DNA from 2 places in the Planococcus sp. TJ-201 genome. Region 2 is predicted to be linked to the other one. Evidence: riboswitches for the same ligand, from Rfam matches in the RefSeq annotation. Region 2 holds a riboswitch; the other holds the start of a gene.
The links. A riboswitch is a leader RNA that binds a small molecule or an ion and turns the genes downstream of it on or off. The one in region 2 is predicted to bind thiamine pyrophosphate.
Positions count from the first base shown of each region.

Region 1: another riboswitch for thiamine pyrophosphate. It lies ahead of tenA (thiaminase II); the one in region 2 lies ahead of thiT (energy-coupled thiamine transporter ThiT).

Region 1 is NZ_JBZDOG010000003.1:371,880-376,091, forward strand. Features, by position in the region: gene rlmN (dual-specificity RNA methyltransferase RlmN) at 1-1,050, shown strand, start outside; gene AC4EG4_RS10180 (ABC transporter ATP-binding protein) at 1,188-2,312, shown strand; TPP riboswitch at 2,334-2,437, shown strand; gene tenA (thiaminase II) at 2,523-3,206, shown strand; gene thiM (hydroxyethylthiazole kinase) at 3,208-3,993, shown strand; gene thiD (bifunctional hydroxymethylpyrimidine kinase/phosphomethylpyrimidine kinase) at 3,990-4,212, shown strand, end outside.
Region 2 is NZ_JBZDOG010000009.1:42,318-46,529, reverse strand. Features, by position in the region: gene AC4EG4_RS17220 (M3 family oligoendopeptidase) at 1-24, opposite strand, end outside; gene AC4EG4_RS17215 (TspO-related membrane protein) at 219-953, shown strand; gene map (type I methionyl aminopeptidase) at 1,055-1,807, opposite strand; gene thiT (energy-coupled thiamine transporter ThiT) at 1,941-2,516, opposite strand; TPP riboswitch at 2,614-2,712, opposite strand; gene AC4EG4_RS17200 (M20 family metallopeptidase) at 2,859-3,932, shown strand; gene AC4EG4_RS17195 (hypothetical protein) at 3,998-4,144, shown strand.

The DNA.
Region 1 (4,212 bases), on a different contig from region 2:
ACGATAGATCAGTTAAAAGAATGGTTTTTAGAGAACGGCCAGAAAAAGTACCGTGCCGAGCAGGTATGGGACTGGTTGTATATTAAACGCGTCACGGAATTTGCAGAAATGAACAATCTTTCGAAGGACTGCATCCAGTTGCTCGAAGACAACTTTGCCATCCGGACATTGAAAGAAACCGTCAAACAGGAATCAGCGGACGGAACAATCAAGTTCCTTTTCCAAATGCAGGATGGCAACTTGATTGAAACAGTATTGATGCGTTTCAAATACGGGAATTCAGTTTGTGTCACGACACAAGTCGGCTGTAACATCGGCTGCAGTTTTTGCGCCAGCGGACTTTTGAAAAAGAGCCGTGATTTAAACGCGGGCGAAATTGTTGAGCAAATCATGCAAGTACAAGCACATTTTGATACTCAGCAAAAAGAAGAGCGCGTCAGCCATATCGTAGTAATGGGTATTGGCGAACCGTTTGATAACTACACGAACTTGATGGGCTTCCTGAACATCGTCAACTCGCAAAAAGGCTTAGCTATTGGAGCTCGCCACATCACGGTTTCGACAAGTGGTATTGTACCGAAAATTTATGACTATGCGGACGAAGGGTTGCAAGTGAATTTAGCTATTTCGATTCATGCCCCAACCAACGAATTGCGTACACGCATCATGAAAATCAACAAAGCGTACCCAATCGAGAAACTGATGGCATCAATTGATTACTATTTGGAAAAATCCAACCGCCGCATCACATTTGAATACATTTTATTACGCGACGTCAACGACCATGTGGAAGAAGCAAATCAATTGGCGAAATTGCTGGAAGACAAGCGTCATCTATCATACGTCAACTTGATCCCTTACAACTCAGTTGATGAACACGATCAGTATCAGCAAAGCACTCCAGAAGCCATTACGGCTTTCTACGACGCTTTGAAGAAAAAAGGCATCAATTGCGGCGTTCGCCACGAACAAGGCGCCGACATCGACGCAGCTTGCGGCCAATTGCGAAGCAAGCAAATCAAAAAAGAGAAAAAAGTGGCTACCGTTTAATAGAATGGAAAAAAGCGTTCCTGAGGTTTTCAGGAACGCTTTTTTGTTTTTCGTCCTTTAGATCTTTTTGGGTTGTTTGTAATTTACAGATAATTGTCTATAATTAAGACAACAAAGATACAAAAGGAGAATGCGAAATGGCAGAGATCAGAATTGAAAAACTGGGGAAACGATATGATAAAGGTGCTCTTGCTGTATCGGATTTTAATCTCCACATTCAAAATGAAGAATTTATTGTTTTTGTGGGGCCCTCTGGATGCGGGAAGTCTACCACTCTCCGGATGATTGCTGGGTTGGAGGAAATCACAGAAGGTGAATTGTACATAGATGACAAGCTGATGAATGAGGTTGAACCGAAAAATCGGGACATTGCAATGGTTTTTCAGAACTATGCCCTATACCCGCATATGACGGTATTTGAAAATATCGCTTTTGGCTTGAAGCTGCGAAAAGTGAAGAAATCCGAGATTAAGCGGCTTGTCGAAGAGGCTGCAGCGATACTCGGATTAGAAGATTACCTGGATAGAAGACCCAAAGTCTTATCAGGAGGGCAGCGCCAGCGTGTCGCGTTAGGACGTGCCATCGTGCGGGACGCAAATGTTTTCCTGATGGATGAGCCGCTGTCCAACTTGGATGCCAAGCTGCGCGTGCAAATGCGGGCGGAAATTGTCAAGTTGCACAGAAGGCTGAAAACAACCACTATTTATGTGACACATGACCAAACAGAAGCCATGACGATGGCTACCCGTATCGTCATCATGAAAGACGGGTTGATTCAGCAGGTCGGTTCGCCAAAAGAAGTCTATGATTTTCCGGAAACCCGCTTTGTGGGTGGTTTTATCGGCTCTCCTGCCATGAACTTCTTTGAGGGAAAAATCGATCAAGGTACTTATATAATGGGCGACAAAGTACTGGATATCCCGGCACCGATAATGGCCACGCTGAAGAGTGAAGGCTACGAAGGCAAGTCGGTGACGTTGGGAATCCGTCCAGAGCATATTCACGTCAACAATGAAGATTTGTCAGGTATTCCGGCAAGTGAGTTTGAAGCGGTTATTACGGTTGCTGAATTGACAGGGGCTGAAACCATTCTGCACGCGGTATACGCGGAGCAGGAATTTATTGCACGTGTTGAAGCTGCGACCACCATTGAGCCCGGAGATACCGCTACGCTTGCATTTGATATGGCCCATGCCCATTTCTTTGATGAAGAAACGGGAAATCGCATAAAAGCTATAGAATTATCAGAAACTATGATATAGTAATTTCGAAAACTTAAATAAAAACACCACTAGGGGAGCCGGATATCGGCTGAGACGAGCATAAGCTCGGACCCTTTGAACCTGATCTGGATCATACCAGCGGAGGGAAGTGGCGACCGTCTGCTATTTCCTTTATCGACTGCATACGCCGCTTCCCTTTACTGGGAAGCGGCGTTTTTATTTTGTCCAAAAAGAAAGGGAGATGGGAATATGACATTTTGTAAAGAAGCGAGAAAAGAATGCAACAGTCTGTGGCAGGCAAGCTTTGATCATCCATTCGTCAAAGGAATTGAAGATGGGACATTGCCGATCGATGTTTTTCGTTTTTATGTAATGCAGGACGCTTATTATTTATCGCATTTTGCCAAAGTGCAGGCCCTGGGAGCATCCAAAGCAACAGATTTAGAAACCACCCAGCGTTTTGCCGTTCATTCTGCGCATACGTGCAGTGCCGAAATGGCGCTCCACGAATCATTCATGGAGCTGCTTGAAGTCACAGAAGCAGACTGGACTGCCTTTGAGCCTTCGCCGTCTGCTTATGCTTACGTATCGCATATGTACCGTGCGTCGGCTGGTGACTTGGCCGATGTGCTGGCCGCTATTTTGCCCTGCTATTGGCTTTACTACGAGATTGGGGAACGCCTGAAGAACGCCAAGCCAGATCATCCGATTTATGACCGGTGGATTGAAACATATGGCTCCGAGGAATTTGGGGCGCTTGTCAATGAACAGATTGCCCGCATGGATCAATTGGCGGAAGGACTGCCGGAAGAACGCCGAAAAGAGTTGAAAAGCCATTTCCACAAGAGCAGTTATTACGAGTGGAACTTTTGGGACCAGGCATGGCGAAAAGAATGCTGGTCTATAGATGCTAGTGAAAAGGCAGGTGTATAAAATGATTCATCAGATCAAAAGAAAAACCCCGATTATCCACTGTATCACCAATCATGTGGTATCCAATTTTCAAGCGAACGGCTTACTGGCCATTGGTGCTTCGCCGATCATGGGAGAGGCACCGGAAGAAGCCGCAGAGCTCGCTGCTTTGTCGCAAGCCTTGTCATTGAACATCGGAACGCTGCATGCAGAGTCGCTGAAAAGCATGTTGATTGCTGGGGCGACTGCTAATCGGCTTGGAATTCCAGTAGTGCTGGATCCAGTGGGGGCAGGAGCGAGCCTCTTTCGGAAAGAGACTGTCCGCAAAATTTTGGATGCAGTTGACGTCAGCGTCCTTCGCTGCAATGCAGGAGAGCTTGCAGCTATAGCAGGTGAACAGTGGCAGTCCAAAGGAGTAGATGCCGGAGAGGGGCTTCTAGACGTCAGAGAACTGGCCATCTCGACTGCAAAAAAACTGGGCTTGCTGGTCGCAGTTACAGGAAAGACGGATGTTGTTACTGATGGAAAATCAACAGAAGAAATCCCTTTCGGCGACCCGATCATGGCTTCCATCACAGGAACGGGTTGCTTATTGAGCAGTGTGGTTGCTGCAGGAATGGCCGTTGAATCTGAAGATCCTTTGAAAACAGTTAGCCGCATGCTGCAGTTTTATGCAATTGCCGGTGAACGGGCTGCTAAACTTGCGGCACTTCCAGGTGATTTTCAGCTGGCTTTTATCAATCAGCTGGCCACCTTGACCGACGATAAAGTAAAAGAACAAATCTATTTGCAGGAGGGAAGGCTATGACTAAGATTCCGCAAACTTTGACGATTGCTGGATCTGATTCAGGTGGGGGTGCGGGGATCCAGGCTGATCTGAAAACCTTTCAAGAGCTGGGTGTTTATGGAACTTCTGTCATCACGGCAGTGACCGCACAAAATACAACAGGTGTCGCTGCTATTTATCCGATGTCCAAGGAAGCGGTGCGCGAACAGCTAAAAGCAGTGGGCAGCGATTTTGAAATTG
Region 2 (4,212 bases):
TACTTCCGGATATTTAACTGTCATGATATTGCCCCCTGGTAAACTAAATTTTCTAAAAATGCTCCTTTAGTATATCATTTTTCTTTCCGGAATCGGAACATTATTCCACTTCTCGAGAAAACACTTCACCTTATCGCCATTTCTAGGAATTTTTTTGGAAAAGGATATTTGTTGATTGAAACGGCTACCGTTATACTGAAATGAAGGAGGGATTCCGCATGATTCGTATTTTGCTTATGACAATCGCTTTTATATCCGTAGTTGTCATGAATACTTTAGCAAACACCTTGCCATTGAATAACCAAACCACAGGCGAAATTTCTAATCGGCTTCTCGTCCTATTTACTCCAGCTGGCTATGTATTTTCGATTTGGTCTATCATTTATCTATTGCTGGCTGTTTGGATCATTGCTTTCTGGGTGCGTTTTAAAAAGGGAGAGATTCCTTCATCCAAGATCGCTTTGTTTTTCATCTTAAGCTGCATCTTTAATATCGGCTGGCTGCTGTTGTGGCATTACGAGTTTTTTGCTTGGTCAATCATTGCAATGCTCGGATACCTGGTAGCGTTGATCGCCCTTTACCTGCAATATGGAAATTCGGAACGAACTTTTACTGAACGGCTTCCAATTTCAGTTAATATGGGTTGGATCAGTGTTGCAACCATTGCCAATATCAGCTTTGTTCTGACTTATTACAATTGGAGCGGATGGGGACTCAGTGATCAGCTCTGGACAGTAATCATGCTGACAGTGGCGACTGCACTCGCTTTGCATATTCGCTTCCACCATTTCGATATTCCGTTTGCCGCGGTCTTCATCTGGGCATTTATCGGAATCGCCGTCAAGCATGGTACAGGTGAAATGCTGGTAACAACAGCCTCTCTTTTCCTGAGCGGTGTTATCTTAACCGGTATTTTGCTCATCAAAAAAAGAACGGCTCCAGCAGTTCAATAAAACTGCGGACTACTCGATACAAACGAGTAGGTCCGCAGTTTTTTTGCAGAAAAAAAGATCCGGTTTATGGACCGGATCTTTTTGTTTCTCTATTTAATTTGTTATTTATCCAGCTTGGTAAGCAAAATGGGTTCGCCTTTTGTGACAAGAACCGTGTGCTCAATCTGCGCCACCAAAGATTGGTCCGGCGTAATAAATGTCCAGCCATCGCCAGATTCTACAATGTGCTCGGCTTTCTGCGAGATAAATGGCTCTACTGCCAGCACCATGCCTTCTTTCAGGATGGTCGTCTCCCATGCATCGTAATAATTTAAAATGTGCTGAGGAGCTTCGTGCAACGATTTGCCGATGCCATGGCCGGTCAGATTCTTGATGACGAACAATCCTTGTTCTTTTGCTTCGCGTTCAACTGCTTTGCCGATTTGGTTAAGCTTTGCACCAGCTTTTACTTTTGTCATCGCACGATCAAAAGCCGAAGCAGCCGCCTCACAAATTTTTTCTTTGTCCGCATGCCCTTCCCCAACAACAAACGAAATGCCAGTGTCAGAGAAAAAACCTTCGTATGAGCCGGAAACATCGATATTCACAATATCCCCATCCTGGATTACGCGGTCGCCCGGAATGCCATGAGCTACTTCTTCGTTAACGCTGATGCACGTAAATCCTGGGAAATCATATTCCGATTTCGGACCGGAAACACCGCCAAGCTCCTCAAAAAGTTTACCGCCTAATTCATCAATTTCCTTGGTAGTGACACCGGCTTTGGTTGCAGCCTTCATCGTTTCCCGAATTTCAGCTACCATTTGGCCAGCTTTTTTTAACATTTCAATATCTTTTTCATTAGTTGCTATCATCAATGACCCTTCTTTCAAGCTTTTCTATTCAAGAATTATACCACAAAATTAAATCACAGGCTCCTGGTTCGGTCCATTTTATCCCTTGCATTGGCATAGAAAAGAAGGCTGTCCAAGGACAGCCTTCCCATTTTTAGGCTTCTGCATCCACCAGCTTTGGGGCTGCCGCAAAAAGCGCAGCACAGACAAAAGCCGCCAGCAAAAATACCGGTATCATATAAGTTGCATTGTAGATGACCGAGTAGATGACCACATTGCCTTCAGCAAACATGCTGAAGAACAAGATCCCCGTCACCACGTGAACAAGATAACGAAGCGCCGAAGCAATCAATACACCCAATACAATTACCGTAAGCATCTTTCCAGTTTGTTTGGTTTGTGCATGCTGCAAGTATTTTGTGCGCATGACGCCTGCCAGACCTACCACTCCATATGCCAAAAGATAGTCCAACAACACTTGCATGACGACGAATCCAAACGACAATGGTGTGACCGAGATAAAACCGGAAACAATTTGCAGCAGACCCACAAGGAATCCCGTCAGCACACCGGCACCGACTCCTCTTCTAAAAGCGATCAATACGATTGGAATCATCACCAGACTGACAGATCCGCCTTGTGGCATCCGGAACGAAATAAAATCCAGAACAAACCCAAGAGCTGCGAAAATGGCGATTTCCATCATTAACAAAACTTTTTTATTTCTCATGACTTCCTCCTTAATGTGTGATGCACATCACCAGAAGGGCCGTGAATAAAACCATATTAAAAACGACGCCAGGACAGAGCCTGGCGCCGTTGTAAGGGCCGGTTTCCATCCACATCCCTGCGCAAGTGTTAACTTACAGGTTCAAAGGGTAAGAACAATTTGTTCACTCTCAGCAAAAGCTCCCCTTGTGGTGTATACAACTATTTGACTTTCACCTGTATTGTACACAAGCCTCCTCTTTAATGCAAGGCTGTTTTAAGATAGTCTGATAGGGTAAAGAAATGAATAGAAAAGCTAATTGAAAGGTGGTGGAGGCAGCCGAGATTTCGGGCTTGCCAAAAAATGATTGAACTATTAAAAGACCTAATCAAAATTCAAAGTGATACAAAAGAAGGAGCAAACGAGGCTCTTCTTTTTTGTGCAGATTGGCTGAAGGAAAAAGGCGAAACGGTCACTGTCCATGACAACGAAGGCTATTTGATGTTGACCGCAACTAAAGGCCAAGGCGAAGAAACTTTAATTTGGAACGGCCACGTAGACGTTGTTCCAGGCCATAAAGAACAATTTTCTCCAGTCGAAGAACAAGACCGTCTTTACGGACGAGGGTCTGCAGATATGAAAGCCGGGGTTGCCGCAATGATGCAGGCGTTTATTGAACTCGACAGCAGCAGCCTTAACCGTATCGTTCAACTGCATATCGTAACCGATGAAGAAATTGGCGGCCGCAACACGTCGAAGTGGCTGGTTGAACAAGGATACCATGGCAACTTTGTTATTTGCGGAGAACCGACTGGACTGAAAGTTGGCCTGCAGTCCAAAGGTATTTTGCGGATGGATATGACGTTCAAAGGCAAACCTGCCCACGGTAGCCGTCCATGGGAAGGCATCAATGCCATTGAATCGGCGATGAAGTTCCATATGGCGATCACGGATCTGCCATTCCGAAAAGAATCAACCGAATATTACGAGCACCCTTCCGTCAACCTGCCAATCATTAAAGCAGGCGACCGCTATAACGTTGTTCCTGAAATTTGCGAAATGTCCTACGATATCCGCTTTATGCCAGGACAGGACAAAGATGAAATAATCCGTCAACTGGTAGAACTGGCTGATACATTAGATGTCGATATGGAATATAAAGCTTCAGGCTCTACACCTGCACTTACTACGACAAAAGAAAATTTATATATTCAAAGTTTGCAAAAAGCGATTTTGGACACAACTCAACAAGAACCCGTTTTATTCGGCCAGCACGGCGCAGCAGACACCCGCTACTATGCGGCAGTAACCGGCGGCGAAGGTGCTATTGAATTTGGCCCGAGCGGCGATGATTGGCATGGCAACGCTGAATATGTGTTGATTTCAAGTGTCCATTCTTATAAAGATATCTTGTTGGCACATGCGCAATCTGCATAAAAGGTTTGCAATCCGAAGAATTCGGGAAAATGATAAGTATTAACCCCATGAATGGAGAGATTTAAATGGCAATTGGCAGACTATTGAAATCAGCGATAAAATACGGACCGATCGCGTACCCGATCATTCGTAAAGTTTTAAATAAAAGAAAACAAGGCAAAGCTGGACAATCAGCTCCTCAACAGCCTGATACGCGTGGCAGAAAACGCTAAAATAAAAAAAGTTCCGGCATACACATGCCGGAACTTTTTTTTTTGGATTAAGAAATCAGCTTAAAATT